4 regions of the Kosakonia sp. Marseille-Q7440 genome follow, and region 1 is predicted to be linked to each of the others. Evidence: predicted binding sites of a transcription regulator. Region 1 holds the regulator's gene; each other region holds the start of a gene.
The links. The regulator PurR, encoded in region 1, represses purine synthesis genes. The targets are predictions, from matches to a motif close to CANGCAAACGTTTGCNTG.
Positions count from the first base shown of each region.

Region 2: glyA (serine hydroxymethyltransferase) is a predicted target of PurR. The motif match lies at 2,233-2,250, and genes of this name have one in related genera.
Region 3: purT (formate-dependent phosphoribosylglycinamide formyltransferase) is a predicted target of PurR. The motif match lies at 2,817-2,834, and genes of this name have one in related genera.
Region 4: gcvT (glycine cleavage system aminomethyltransferase GcvT) is a predicted target of PurR. The motif match lies at 2,724-2,741, and genes of this name have one in related genera.

Region 1 is NZ_CBCPLT010000001.1:1,831,898-1,835,554, reverse strand. Features, by position in the region: gene ACWPW2_RS08455 (MFS transporter) at 1-261, opposite strand, end outside; gene cydH (cytochrome bd-I oxidase subunit CydH) at 428-517, opposite strand; gene purR (HTH-type transcriptional repressor PurR) at 815-1,840, shown strand; partial or broken gene punR (DNA-binding transcriptional activator PunR) at 1,837-2,770, opposite strand; gene punC (purine nucleoside transporter PunC) at 2,883-3,657, shown strand, end outside.
Region 2 is NZ_CBCPLT010000002.1:1,336,803-1,340,459, forward strand. Features, by position in the region: gene glrR (two-component system response regulator GlrR) at 1-404, shown strand, start outside; gene glnB (nitrogen regulatory protein P-II) at 479-817, shown strand; gene hmpA (NO-inducible flavohemoprotein) at 855-2,045, opposite strand; gene glyA (serine hydroxymethyltransferase) at 2,363-3,616, shown strand.
Region 3 is NZ_CBCPLT010000001.1:2,509,325-2,512,981, forward strand. Features, by position in the region: gene ptrB (oligopeptidase B) at 1-1,156, opposite strand, end outside; gene ACWPW2_RS11720 (tellurite resistance TerB family protein) at 1,236-1,901, opposite strand; gene yebF (protein YebF) at 1,994-2,344, opposite strand; gene ACWPW2_RS11730 (YebG family protein) at 2,403-2,741, opposite strand; gene purT (formate-dependent phosphoribosylglycinamide formyltransferase) at 2,870-3,657, shown strand, end outside.
Region 4 is NZ_CBCPLT010000002.1:936,234-939,890, forward strand. Features, by position in the region: gene pepP (Xaa-Pro aminopeptidase) at 1-20, shown strand, start outside; gene ubiH (2-octaprenyl-6-methoxyphenyl hydroxylase) at 17-1,195, shown strand; gene ubiI (FAD-dependent 2-octaprenylphenol hydroxylase) at 1,206-2,408, shown strand; gene gcvT (glycine cleavage system aminomethyltransferase GcvT) at 2,832-3,657, shown strand, end outside.

The sequences.
Region 1 (3,657 bases):
AGAGAGCACATTGCCGACGGTGAAAATAGCCATTAAGAAAATCAGCGCATTACGACGACCGCGATGGGAAAGCAGCAGCGTCATCAGCGGCGCACCCACCATAACGCCAATGGCGTAGGCGCTGATCAGCATCCCCGCCGCCGGAATAGAGACCCCAACGCCCTGCGCAATCACCGGCAGTAACCCCATCGGCGAAAACTCAGTGGTGCCAATGCCAAAGGCACCAATTGCCAGCGCAAGCAGGGGGAAATTTATTTTCATCTTTTGACTCCGAAATGGACATGCCGACCCTCTACCGGGTCGCGAAAGGCAAAAGTATGACAGGTGTCACAAAAAACAGAAGTGAGCGTACGGAGAAAAGTTTATTGCGCAACGGGTAACAATGGGGACGCAAGAACCGAGGGAGAGGGCTCTCCCTCGCATCAGATCAATGCAGTGCAGCGGTCAGCGCGCCGAAAACGATCAGGCTCAGAACGATGACGGTGGTGAAGAGTGAATACTTAAGATCGGTGCTCATCAATTTTTCTCCATTTAATTTCCCCACAAAAAGTGAGCCTGCGCATTTTTGCACAAATTATCTGAAAAATCTTGCGCGAATTGGCAGCAGAACCGTTTTAATACTTCCCCTTTTGCTCAAGATCAGACAAAATTCGACGCTAAATTTATTAGCGTACCGGCCATTGACTCCCCTCCTGACGTCCAGTGTCGTTTTCCCGGCGTACCGCACTCACTTTGATGGGTTCAGGGTGATTAAAGGCAAACGTTTACCTCAAGAATTATCAGGAGCTTACGATATGGTCTGGAGTAATATCTGATGGCAACGATTAAAGATGTCGCGAAACGAGCAAACGTTTCCACTACAACCGTATCACATGTAATTAACAAAACCCGTTTTGTCGCCGAAGAGACGCGCAACGCCGTCTGGGCGGCAATCAAAGAGCTGCACTATTCGCCAAGCGCCGTCGCGCGCAGCCTGAAAGTGAATCACACCAAATCGATTGGTCTGCTGGCAACCAGCAGTGAAGCGGCCTACTTTGCCGAGATCATCGAAGCGGTTGAGAAGAAGTGTTTCCAGAAGGGTTACACGCTGATCCTCGGCAACGCCTGGAACAGCCAGGAGAAGCAGCGCGCCTATCTGTCGATGATGGCGCAAAAGCGTGTCGATGGCCTGCTGGTGATGTGCTCTGAGTACCCGGAAACCGTGCTCACCATGCTTGAGGAGTATCGCCATATTCCGATGGTGGTGATGGACTGGGGCGAATCGAAGGCGGACTTCACCGATTCGGTGATCGATAACGCCTTCCAGGGCGGCTATATGGCCGGCCGTTACCTGATCGAGCGCGGCCATCGCGATATCGGCGTAATCCCGGGTCCGCTGGAGCGCAACACCGGCGCAGGCCGTCTTGCCGGTTTTATGAAGGCGATGAACGAGGCGATGATCAACGTGCCGGAGAACTGGATTGTGCAGGGCGACTTTGAGCCGGAGTCCGGCTACCGCGCCATGCAGCAGATCCTCGGCCAGTCCTCGCGCCCCACCGCGGTCTTCTGCGGCGGCGACATTATGGCAATGGGCGCACTCTGCGCCGCCGATGAGATGGGGTTGCGCGTGCCGCAGGATATCTCCGTCATTGGCTATGACAACGTGCGCAACTCGCGCTTCTTTACCCCGGCCTTGACGACGATTCATCAGCCGAAAGACTCGCTGGGCGAAACGGCATTCACCATGCTGCTCGATCGCATTGTGAATAAGCGTGAACAGTCGCAGTCGATTGAGGTGCATCCGCGCCTGGTGGAGCGCCGCTCGGTGGCCGATGGCCCCTTCCGCGATTACCGCCGTTAATCCCCTCCCGCGGGAGCCTTACTCCGGCTCCCGCAGCCACTCCTTATTCAACGTTTCGCTGTCCCCCAAGTAATCGAGCAGCCAGTTCAGTGCAGGTGACGCCTCGTTTTGTTGCCATGTCAGGCAGCAGGCGGCATCCGGAAACGGGTTTTCCAGTTCAAGCGCCACCCAGTCACCGCTATCGAGCCTCGGGCGGGCAAAATGGGCTGGCACCATCCCCACACAAAGCCCCGCCGACAGGCACGCTTCCGACGAGGCCCAGTCAGGCACCATCACCCTTTTCTGGTTATCCAGCAGCCAGGTAATACGCTTTGGCAAAGAGCGGGAGGTATCCTCCTGAATCAGCGACGGCCAGTTGCGCAACGTCTCATCGCTTAACGGACCGTCGAGCTGCGCCAGCGGATGCTGACGTGAGACGACACACTTCCAGCTCAAAGTGCCCATATCGCGAAAAGCATAGCGCCCCCCGACGGGGATCGCCTGCGTAGCGCCAATCGCCAGTTCAACACGGCCATCGGCGAGCGCATCCCAGACGCCGTTGAACACCTCCTGGTAGACAACCAGCTCGACATCGCTGAAGTGACGGTAGAAATCGACGATCATCTGCCGGGTGCGCGCGGGTTTCACAATGTTATCGACAGCAATCGGCAACTGGCCGCGCCAGCCATTGGCGATCTGCTGACACTGCTGGCGGGTGATCAGCATTTTTTTGATAACAGATCGCCCCTCCTTTAAAAACCAGACCCCGGCGGGGGTGAGTTCCACATCGCGGTGGCGGCGCATAAACAGCGGCACCGCCAGCCACTCCTCCAGCTGGCGCACGGTGTAGCTCACCGCCGAAGGCACGCGGTGCAACTCCTGCGCCGCGCCGCTAAAGCTGCCGTTACGCGCTACGGCATCCACCACTTCAAGGGAGTATTCTGACCACATATTCTGCCTGCAAAATTTTTGAAACCAATGTGCAAATATTAGCGTTTCACAACCAGGAAAGCACTCCTTACACTTCCCCACCCTGATTACCTGCAATTAAAGAGAAATGAGAATGCAACCTGGCAAAGGATTTTTAGTCTGGCTCGCGGGCTTAAGCGTGCTGGGCTTTTTAGCCACCGACATGTACCTGCCCGCTTTCAGCGCGATTCAGCAAGATTTAAACACCTCTCCCGCCGTGATCAGCGCCTCGCTGAGTCTGTTCCTCGCCGGGTTCGCGGTGGCACAACTGCTGTGGGGGCCGTTGTCGGATCGCTATGGTCGCAAACCGATTCTGCTGATTGGGCTGTCGATTTTCGCCCTGGGCTGTCTTGGCACCCTTTGGGTGCGCGACGCCACCTGGCTGCTGGTGCTGCGTTTCGTGCAGGCCGTCGGCGTCTGTGCCGCTACCGTTAGCTGGCAGGCGCTGGTAACGGATCACTATCCGGCGCACCGCGTTAACCGTATTTTCGCCACCATTATGCCGCTGGTCGGCTTCACCCCGGCGCTGGCCCCGCTGCTCGGTGCCTGGCTGCTGGCCCATATTGAATGGCAGGCAATTTTCGCCACCCTGCTGGCCATCACCGTGGTGTTGATGATCCCGGCTTTCCGCCTCAAATCGCCGGTAAAAAAAGTGGCGCACGACCAGCAGGCGCTCACCTTCCTCGATCTGCTGCGCGCCCGTGATTATCGTGGCAACGTGATGATCTACGCCGCCTGCTCCGCCAGCTTCTTTGCCTGGCTTACCGGCTCGCCGTTTATCCTGCACGAAATGGGCTATGGCCCGTCGGTGATTGGCCTGAGCTATGTGCCGCAGACGTTCGCCTTCCTGATTGGTGGTTACGGCTGTC
Region 2 (3,657 bases), on a different contig from region 1:
CGGAGGATATTCCTCTGCTTGCCAACCACCTGCTGCGCCAGTCGGCGGACCGCCATAAGCCGTTTGTGCGCGCCTTTTCCACCGATGCGATGAAGCGGCTGATGACCGCCAGCTGGCCCGGTAACGTGCGCCAGCTGGTGAACGTGATTGAGCAGTGTGTGGCGCTCACCTCGTCGCCGGTGATCAGCGATGCGCTGGTCGAGCAGGCGCTGGAAGGGGAGAACACCGCGTTGCCGACCTTTGTCGAAGCGCGTAACCAGTTCGAACTCAACTACCTGCGCAAGCTGCTGCAAATCACCAAAGGCAACGTGACGCACGCCGCGCGGATGGCGGGGCGCAACCGCACCGAGTTTTACAAACTCCTCTCCCGCCATGAACTGGATGCCAATGACTTTAAAGAGTAAAGGCGAAATGATTATGGTACTGTGAGCAACCGATTACGATGCAGCAGACTGGCAAGAGCGTGTAAGGAACGACCATGAAAAAGATTGATGCGATTATTAAACCTTTCAAACTGGATGATGTGCGTGAAGCGCTGGCTGAAGTCGGCATCACCGGGATGACGGTAACGGAAGTGAAGGGTTTTGGTCGCCAGAAAGGCCACACCGAACTCTACCGTGGCGCAGAGTATATGGTGGATTTTCTGCCGAAGGTGAAGATTGAGATCGTGGTGGGCGACGACATTGTCGACACCTGCGTCGATACCATTATCCGTACCGCGCAGACCGGTAAAATCGGCGACGGCAAAATCTTCGTCTTTGACGTCGCGCGCGTGGTACGTATTCGTACCGGTGAAGAAGACGACGCCGCCATCTGATTTTTCGCCCTCACCGCGCACGGTGAGGGCATCTTGCTTACAGCACCTTGTGCGGGCCGAAGCACTCATAGTGAATGCGATCGCTTCCCACACCAAGCGTCACCAGCTGTTTTGCCGCAAACTGCATAAACGCCACCGGCCCGCAGAGATAAAACTGCATCTCCCCGTCGCTCAGCCGATCTTTCATCTCCGTAAGCGCCATCAGCCCGGTGCTGTTAAACAGCTCGGCCTGCTCATCCGCTGCGTTTGGCTGGCGATACCAGACATGCTGATAAAAGTGCGGCAGGTTGGCACCCAGCTCGCTTACCTCATCGGTAAAGGCATGCACATCGCCGTTTTCCGCTGCATGGAACCAGTTAACCTGCGCGCGGTGATGTCTGTACGCCAGATGATGCAGCATCGCCAGCATCGGCGTCTGACCCACGCCTGCGGAGATAAGCGATACCGGTGTCCGCGGCTTCACATCCAGGAAGAAATCACCGGCCGGCGCAGCAAGATAAACAATATCGCCAGGCTTCGCTTCATCATGCAGCCAGTTTGAGACCTGACCGCCCTCTTCGCGTTTCACCGCAATACGGTAGCTTTTGCCGTTTGGCTCGCGGGTGAGAGAGTACTGGCGGATCTCCTGATGGGGAAAGCCTTCCGGCTTCAGCCACACGGCAAGGTACTGACCCGGACGGTAATCGGCGACCGGCTGGCCGTCGACCGGCTCGAACTCAAAACTGGTGATCAGCGCGCTGCGCGGCACTCGCTCCACCAGGCGGAACGCGCGTGTCCCTTCCCAGCCGCCTTTTTTATCGGCGTGCTCGCGGTAAATCTCCGCTTCACGATTGATAAACACGCCCGCCAGCACACCATAAGCTTCGCCCCACGCATCCAGCACCTCTTGCCCCGGCTGGAACATCTCATCAATGGTCGCCAGCAGGTGTTCGCCGACGATGTCATATTGCTGCGGCTGGATCTGGAAGCTGGTGTGCTTCTGGGCAATTTTTTCAACGGCGGGGAGCAGGGCGGCGAGATTATCAATATTCGCGGCGTAAGCGGCAATGGCGTTAAACAGCGCTTCACGCTGATCGCCGTTGCGCTGATTGCTCATATTGAAAATCTCTTTCAACTCGGGGTTGTGTTGAAACATCCGATCGTAGAAGTGAGCGGTCAGTTTCGGCCCGGTTGCGGCGAGTAGCGGGAGGGTGGATTTAACGGTGGCGATGGTCTGAGCGTCGAGCATAATGGCATCCTTCTGAACATACATATTTAAAGTTGTATTTTAAATGCATCTTAAGGCCGCGAGCATTAGCTTGTAAAGGGCGTAATGAAAGAGGGGTTATCGAACGTGAAGAAGTTGCATCACAAAGCTGAAAAGAAATCCCTTTCCCGACCGAAGCCCGTTATTGCTCAAAGCCTTGTGCGACGGGCAGCCAATCGTTTGCGCAAAAACCTTTGTCAAGACCTGTTCTCAGAATATTAATCAGTTATACTGTCAGCCGTCCCCGAAATCGGGCCCTCATTGAGAGTTGTTTTTGTTAGCTGAGTCAGGAGATGCGGATGTTAAAGCGTGAAATGAACATTGCCGATTATGATGCCGAATTGTGGCAGGCTATGGAGCAGGAGAAAGTACGTCAGGAAGAGCACATTGAACTGATCGCCTCCGAAAACTACACCAGCCCGCGCGTTATGCAGGCGCAGGGATCTCAGCTGACGAACAAATATGCCGAGGGTTACCCGGGCAAGCGTTACTACGGCGGCTGTGAATATGTCGATATCGTTGAACAGCTGGCGATCGACCGCGCGAAAGAGCTGTTTGGCGCAGATTACGCCAACGTTCAGCCGCACTCTGGCTCACAGGCTAACTTCGCCGTCTACACCACGCTGCTGGAGCCGGGCGATACCGTGCTCGGTATGAACCTGGCGCACGGCGGCCACCTGACTCACGGCTCTCCGGTTAACTTCTCCGGCAAACTCTACAACATCGTCCCTTACGGCATCGATGAAACGGGCCACATTGATTACAACGAACTCAATGAGCAGGCGCAAAAACATAAGCCGAAAATGATCATCGGCGGCTTCTCTGCTTACTCCGGCGTGGTTGACTGGGCCAAAATGCGTGAAATCGCTGACAGCATCGGCGCGTACCTGTTTGTCGATATGGCCCACGTTGCCGGTCTGATTGCCGCAGGCGTCTACCCGAACCCGGTTCCGCATGCGCACGTTGTTACCACCACCACCCACAAAACCCTGGCGGGTCCGCGCGGCGGCCTGATCCTGGCGAAGGGCGGCAGCGAAGATCTGTACAAAAAACTGAACTCTGCCGTCTTCCCTGGCGGCCAGGGCGGCCCGCTGATGCACGTTATCGCTGGTAAAGCGGTGGCGCTGAAAGAGGCGATGGAGCCGGAGTTCAAAACCTACCAGCAGCAGGTTGCGAAAAACGCCAAAGCGATGGTGGAAGTGTTCCTTGCGCGCGGCTACAACGTGGTTTCTGGCGGTACCGATAACCACCTCTTCCTGCTGGATCTGGTTGATAAAAACCTGACCGGTAAAGAAGCGGACGCTGCGCTGGGCCGTGCCAACATCACCGTTAACAAAAACAGCGTGCCGAACGATCCGAAGAGCCCGTTTGTCACCTCCGGTATCCGCGTCGGTACGCCGGCTGTGACCCGTCGCGGCTTCAAAGAAGCGGAAGTTAAAGAGCTGGCAGGCTGGATGTGTGACGTGCTGGACAGCATCAACGACGAAGCTGTGATTGAGCGCACAAAACAAAAAGTGCTGGATATCTGCGCCCGTTTCCCGGTTTACGCATAAGTTTCCGACATCAAACAAGCCCGCTTCCTGTGAAGCGGGCT
Region 3 (3,657 bases), 680 kb from region 1:
CTGGCGTGGTCATCGAGGAGTAACCGTATCGCAGCCGCGAGGTTTCCGGCTCGGGATTGTAGGCCAGCCAGGTAACGTAGGCGGGATCGTCAAAAGCGATGCCGATCACCTCCCGGGTTTTACGGTTGATCTGCCGCAGGCTTGTCAGACCGCGCTGTCGCTCTTCAACCACCAGCCAGTCGGTAAACAGCGTGAAGCCTTCGAGCATAATGTGATCGCGGGCGGGGATTAGCGCTTCCCAGCGCCGCTCATCGCGCACTTTGGTGCGATAGAGGCCGAAGTTTTTGCCATCGCGGTTGGAGCGCAGATAGAAGGTGTGCTGGTAGTGATCGAGGCTGTACTCATGCTCTTTGCGCCGCGGTAGAAAGCAGAGCGGCTGCGCATCCGGCAGTTCCGCGTCAAGCAGCAGAACTTCGCTGGTGGTGGCGCTGGCAAGGTGAATGGTGATGTAGTGCTGCGAAGTAGTTTTGCTCAGCCCCACATAAAAGGTGTCATCTTTCTCTTCGTAAACCAGCTCATCCTGCTGCATCGGCGAGCCAACCGTGTGCCGCCAGACCTGGTAAGGCAGCAGCGTCGTGGCATGTTTACGCACGTAGTAGACGGTCTCGGAATCGTTCACCCAGACAAAATCTGGCGAGACGTTATCCAGCACCTCCGGATACCAGTTGCCGGTCTCCAGATTGCGAAAACGTAAACCATACTGCCGCCTTGAGAGGAAATCCTCCGCCAACGCCATAATGGTGTTGTCGGGCGAGATGTCGAGGCCAGCCATGGTGTAGAACTCGCTGTGCGAGGCGCGCTGGTTGGCATCCAGCAGAGTGATCCAGTCATCCCATTCGGAGCTGAGCATCGACTGGCGCTGATAGATGGCGTACTCATTGCCCGGCTCATAAATGTGCCGGTAACGATAGCCGTTACGAATATAGGGCGCGGAGACTTCGCGCTGCGGAATACGGGAGATGATCTCCTGCAGCAGGTCATCCTGCAGGGCTTGCTGGGAGGCCATCACTTCCCGTCCGTAGTCATTCTCCTGATGCAGATAATCAAGCACCTCTGAGTGGGAGCGCGTGTCGTCCCGCAGCCAGTAGTAATTATCGACGCGGGTATCGCCATGAACGGTCATGGCGTGGGGGATCTGTTTTGCTTTCGGCAACATAGCACTTATCTTTTTTCTGTTTTCCATACCTATAAGGGTGGCAAAACAAACGCGCGTTGCAAGCGAAACGTTATGGCGCTCAGGATGTAAGGGCGCGTTTTTGCTGCTGAAGATCCTGTTCGATGCCCTCGCGGACGTCCTGCGGTACCTTCAGCGCATCGCCCAGCGCGTTAAGATAGCTGCGCTCCATAAAGTGATCGATGTCGATAACCGCACAGCTGAGGAAGTAGAGTTCCAGCGCCTCCTCCTCATTTTTAACGCCCTGCGCCAGCCGCGCCGGATCGAGGGGCTGCTCCAGCGCTTTCGCCACCAGCTCGCGCCCCTGGTCTTCAATGCCCGCTTCGCGCAACTGCGACTCGATTGCCGCCTGCTCCTGCTCATCAATATGACCGTCGCTTTTCGCCGCAAAGACCAGCGCCAGAATCAGGCGCTCGGTGCGTACATCCAGCGGCGACTGCTGCTGCCCAAACTGCGGCTCATCCTGATGGGTTTCGCGAATACGATCTTTATATTTATTCCACAGCACCGTACCGGCAACCGCCCCGCCGCCCACCAGCAGCGCGCCCGTGCCATATTTGGCGAGCAGTTTGCGTGATGATTTATTGGCAACCAGCAGACCGGCAAGGCCGCCCAGTGCTCCGGGCATCAGAAGTTTATTTAGCCCCTGTCCTTCTGAGGAGGATGAGGTCGACGCACCGCCTTTCTGACCCAGCAGCGACTGTAATTGATTTAACCAGTTCATAATTTTCCCTCGCTTAAGCTCTGTTGTCAGGCAAGAGTAAGCGAGGGGGATGTCAGGAAGTGTCTGTATCTGGAAAGATCAGGAAAATTTCGGCGCTACGACTGCGGTTTGTACTCCGCGCTGCCTGCCGGACAGTCGACCATTACGCGGTAGTGTATATCCGCGCTTTTACCCCGCACGGTGAGCGGCACCGTCCACTTATCACCTTTGCCAGTCACCTCTTGCGGATTAACCCATACCACAGGATCCGCCTGACCAATTTTTTTCTGATCGTCTGCCCAACGCACAATGCGGTTTTGCAGATAGTCGCGCTTAACGCTGGCGGAAATGCCCTCAGCGTTAAGCCCTTCACAGGAAGGAAACTTCACCACCTTCTCTGTGGCGGCATGAGCCGCCATACTGCCCGCCAGCAAAAACAGACCGGTTACTACCCCTGCTATTTTCATGCTTATCTCCTGGTTAATACCCATTCAAAGCATGGTACAAATTGCTGGCGGTGCAAGATCAGGCGACTTTCGCCCGCTTGCTGGCGCTTTTAATATCGACTGCGTCAGAGGATTCATCCTCAGCGGATTTTGCCGAGGGTGCGCCCTCTTCGCTCTCTGTGCCGGGCAGTTTGCCGGATTTCAGAATGCCGTTAAGCGCATCTTTTTGCTCGGCGAGCCACATCGCCATGCGTTCACGGGTCTCCTCTTCCAGAGCTACCGGACCGGTGCCTAACCAGTCGCCCAGCACTTCCGCCAGGTCGAGCATTTTGTCGTAAGCATCGGCTTCCTTTTTGCTGGCAAAAGACATCTTTTCCTCACCTTCGCGAATGACTACGTATTTAACTTCTACCGCCATGATGCAGCCTCGTTTTACTGTGTATTTGTACAGTATAATAGCGCGATGAAAAAACCACCGCAAGTGAAAAAGACAGACGCAAACGTTTTCGTTATACTGCGCCCACTTTTTTCTAATGGTACTTCGCTATGACTCTTTTAGGAACTGCGCTGCGTCCGGCAGCCACGCGTGTGATGTTATTAGGCTCAGGCGAGCTGGGCAAAGAAGTGGCTATCGAATGTCAGCGGCTCGGTATCGAAGTGATTGCGGTTGACCGCTATGCGGACGCACCCGCGATGCAGGTGGCACACCGATCCCATGTGATTAACATGCTGGATGGCGAAGCGTTAAAAGCGCTGGTCGCCGAGGAGAAGCCACACTTTATCGTACCGGAGATCGAAGCCATCGCCACCGATGCGCTGATTGAGCTGGAAGCCGCCGGTCAGCGTGTGGTTCCCTGCGCGCGCGCCACAAAACTGACCATGAACCGCGAAGGGATCCGTCGCCTCGCGGCTGAGGAGTTGCAGCTTCCCACGTCGAGCTACCGTTTTGCCGATAGCGAAGAGAGCTTCCGCCTGGCGGTGAGCGAAATCGGCCTGCCCTGCATTGTGAAGCCGGTAATGAGCTCCTCAGGTAAAGGGCAGAGCTTTATTAAATCTGCCGACCAGCTGGCAAGCGCGTGGGCCTATGCGCAACAGGGTGGCCGCGCCGGTGCCGGTCGCGTGATTGTCGAAGGCGTAGTGAAGTTTGATTTTGAGATAACCCTTTTGACCATCAGCGCAGTGGATGGCGTTCACTTCTGCGCGCCGGTTGGCCACCGCCAGGAGGATGGTGATTATCGTGAGTCCTGGCAGCCGCAGCAAATGTCGGCGACCGCGCTTGAGCGCGCCCAGCAGATTGCCCGCGAGGTGGTGCTGGCACTCGGCGGATATGGCCT
Region 4 (3,657 bases), on a different contig from region 1:
TGGCGAAGGCGCGCGCATGAGCGTGATCATCGTTGGCGGCGGCATGGCTGGCGCAACCCTTGCGCTGGCAATTTCACATCTGACACAGGGCAAGCTTGCCGTTCATCTGGTGGAAGCGAACGCGCCCGGCGCGCAGGATCACCCCGGTTTTGACGCGCGTGCTATCGCGCTGGCGGCAGGCACCTGCCAGCAGCTGGCGCATATCGGCGTCTGGCAGGCGCTTGCCTCCTGCGCGACGCCTATCTCAACCGTACACGTCAGCGATCGCGGCCATGCCGGTTTCGTCACGCTGACGGCGGAAGAGTACCGGCTTGATGCATTAGGCCATGTGGTTGAGCTGCATGATGTCGGGCAGCGGCTCTTTAAGCGGCTGCAAAACGCGCCGGGCGTTACGCTTCACTGCCCGGATCGCGTCGATCGCTTTACCCGCAGCCAGGAGCAGGTGACGGTGACGCTGCAAAGCGGCAAGCAACTTACCGGAGAACTGCTGGTGGCGGCAGACGGCTCGCGCTCATCGATTGCCGGGCAGCTCAATATCGACTGGCAGCAGTCGCCTTATGACCAGGCGGCGGTGATTGCCAATGTCACCACCTCCGTTGCCCATCAGGGGCGCGCGTTTGAGCGCTTTACTGAACATGGCCCGCTGGCGATGCTGCCGATGTCGCAGGGGCGCTCTTCGCTGGTGTGGTGTCACCCGCGTGAGAAACAGCAGCAGGTGGCGAGCTGGTCAGACGAACAGTTTTGCGATGAGTTGCAAAAAGCTTTCGGCTGGCGTCTTGGCCGCATCCTGCATGCCGGAAAGCGCAGCGTCTACCCGCTGGCGCTCTCTACTGCCAGCTCATCCGTCTCCCATCGCGCCGTGCTGGTGGGGAATGCCGCGCAGACGCTGCATCCCATTGCCGGGCAAGGCTTTAACCTTGGCATGCGCGATGTAATGACGCTGGCGGAAACCCTTTCGCAGGCCTTTATCGAACAAACTGATGTGGGAAGCTATCCGCTTTTGCTGCGTTATAACCAGCGTCGGCAGGCAGATAAAGCTGCCACCATCGGCGTGACGGATGGGCTGGTGCATCTCTTCGCCAACCGCTGGGCGCCGCTGGTCGTTGGGCGCAACCTCGGGTTGATGGCGATGGAACTATTTACCCCGGCGCGTGATGCGCTGGCGCAACGAACCCTCGGTTGGGTCGCCCGTTAAGGAGCTAAGAGTGCAGAGTGTTGATGTTGCGATTGTTGGCGGCGGCATGGTGGGGCTGGCATTAGCCTGCGGCCTGCAAGGGAGCGGGCTGCGCGTGGCGGTGCTGGAACAAACGGTTCCCGAGCCGCAGGCTGCGGATGCCCCTCCGGCGCTACGCGTCTCGGCGATTAACGCCGCCAGTGAAAAATTGCTGACGCATCTCGGCGTCTGGTCAAACATCGTTGCCGGGCCGGTTGGCTGCTATCACGGCATGGAAGTGTGGGAGAAAGATAGCTTCGGGCGCATCTCCTTTGACGATCTGAGCATGGGCTACAGCCATCTTGGCTACATCATTGAGAACACGCGCATTCACCAGGCGCTGTGGGATCAGGCGCAGCAGTGCAAAGATGTCACGCTGATTGCGCCAGCGGAGTTGCAGCAGGTCGCCTGGGGGGAGAACGAAGCGTTCCTGACCCTGAAAGAGGGCACCATGCTGACAGCGCGTCTGGTGGTGGGGGCTGATGGCGCTAACTCGTGGCTGCGCAACCGCGCGGACATTCCGCTTACCTACTGGGACTATCACCATCACGCGCTGGTGGCGACGATCCGCACCGCCGAGCCGCACCAGGCTGTCGCGCGCCAGGTTTTCCATAATGATGGCATCCTCGCGTTTCTGCCGCTGAACGATCCGCATCTTTGCTCGATCGTCTGGTCGTTGCCGCCGGAGCAGGCGAAGGCGATGCAGGAGAGCAGCGCTGAGGCGTTCAACCAGGCGCTGACCGTGGCTTTCGATAACCGCCTCGGTCTGTGCGAGCTTGAGAGCGAACGCCAGACTTACCCATTAACCGGGCGTTATGCGCGGCAGTTTGCCGGGCATCGTTTAGCGCTGGTTGGCGATGCGGCGCATACCATCCATCCTTTAGCTGGCCAGGGCGTTAACCTCGGCTTTATGGATGTGGCAGAGCTGATTGCTGAGCTGCGTCGTTTGAGCCGCGACGGCAAAGATATTGGTCAACATCTCTACCTGCGCCGCTACGAGCGCAGCCGTAAACATAGCGCCGCGATGATGCTGGCGAGCATGCAGGGTTTTCGCGAACTGTTTGCCGGTTCGAATCCGGCGAAAAAACTGCTGCGTGATATCGGCCTGAAACTGGCTGATACCCTTCCCGGCGTTAAACCGCAGTTATTGCGTCAGGCTTTAGGGCTTAACGATCTGCCGGAGTGGTTACGTTAACTGCGTCACACTTTCCCTTCCCGGCCCCGGGAAGGGAAGCTCTCCTCTCATTTGAAATATTCTAATTTCACCCCCATTCTCAGATTAGTTTTTCTCATGTCGTTAATTTTGGCTCACGCGCTTTTTTGCTTTTAACTGGCAGTAAATGCTAATTACCTGTCCGATAAGCGCGCATAACTAACCTCTTATCCTCGGTTTGTGGGGGCTTTTCACTATATTCCACTGCGGTTATCTCAGGGCTTTTTGGTCATAAGCTAATGTGATGACCGGTTTTTCCTTATGGTTAAGCGCACCTTTCGGTGATAAGTTCAGGCCAAAGAGAACGTTTGCGTCACCGCCTGTAACAGGGCATCAACACGCTTTTTTGCCGCCGGAAACGCGTTGCGAAAAACGTGATAGCTCAGCGTATTCGATGAGGAAAAGATGGCTCAGCAGACCCCTTTATTTGAACAACATACTCAATGCGGCGCCCGCATGGTCGACTTCCACGGCTGGATGATGCCCCTGCATTACGGCTCACAGCTTGATGAGCACCACGCAGTGCGCTCCGACGCCGGCATGTTTGATGTTTCACACATGACCATCGTTGACCTGAAAGGCAGCCGGACCCGCGAATTTCTGCGTTATCTGCTGGCAAACGATGTAGCGAAGTTAACCAAACCCGGCAAAGCGCTCTACAGCGGCATGCTTAATGCTTCGGGCGGCGTGATTGATGATTTGATCGTCTACTACTTTACCGAAGATTTCTTCCGCCTCGTTGTTAACTCCGCCACCCGCGAAAAAGACCTCTCCTGGATTTCCCAACACGCCGAACCTTATGCCATCGACATCACCGTGCGCGACGATCTCTCGCTTATCGCGGTGCAGGGTCCGCATGCGCAGGAGAAAGCCGCCAGCCTGTTTACCGACGCGCAGCGCGAAGCGGTCTCTGGCATGAAACCCTTCTTCGGCGTGGAAGCGGGCGACCTCTTTATCGCTACCACCGGGTATACCGGTGAAGCCGGGTATGAAATTGCCCTGCCGAATGAAAAAGCCGCCGACTTCTGGCAAGGCTTGCTGAATGCGGGTGTAAAACCCTGCGGGCTCGGCGCGCGCGATACGCTGCGCCTGGAAGCGGGCATGAACCTCTACGGTCAGGAGATGGATGAAGGCGTTTCGCCGCTGGCGGCCAATATGGGCTGGACCATCGCCTGGGAGCCGCAGGATCGCGACTTTATCGGACGTGATGCCCTTGAGCAGCAGCGCGAAA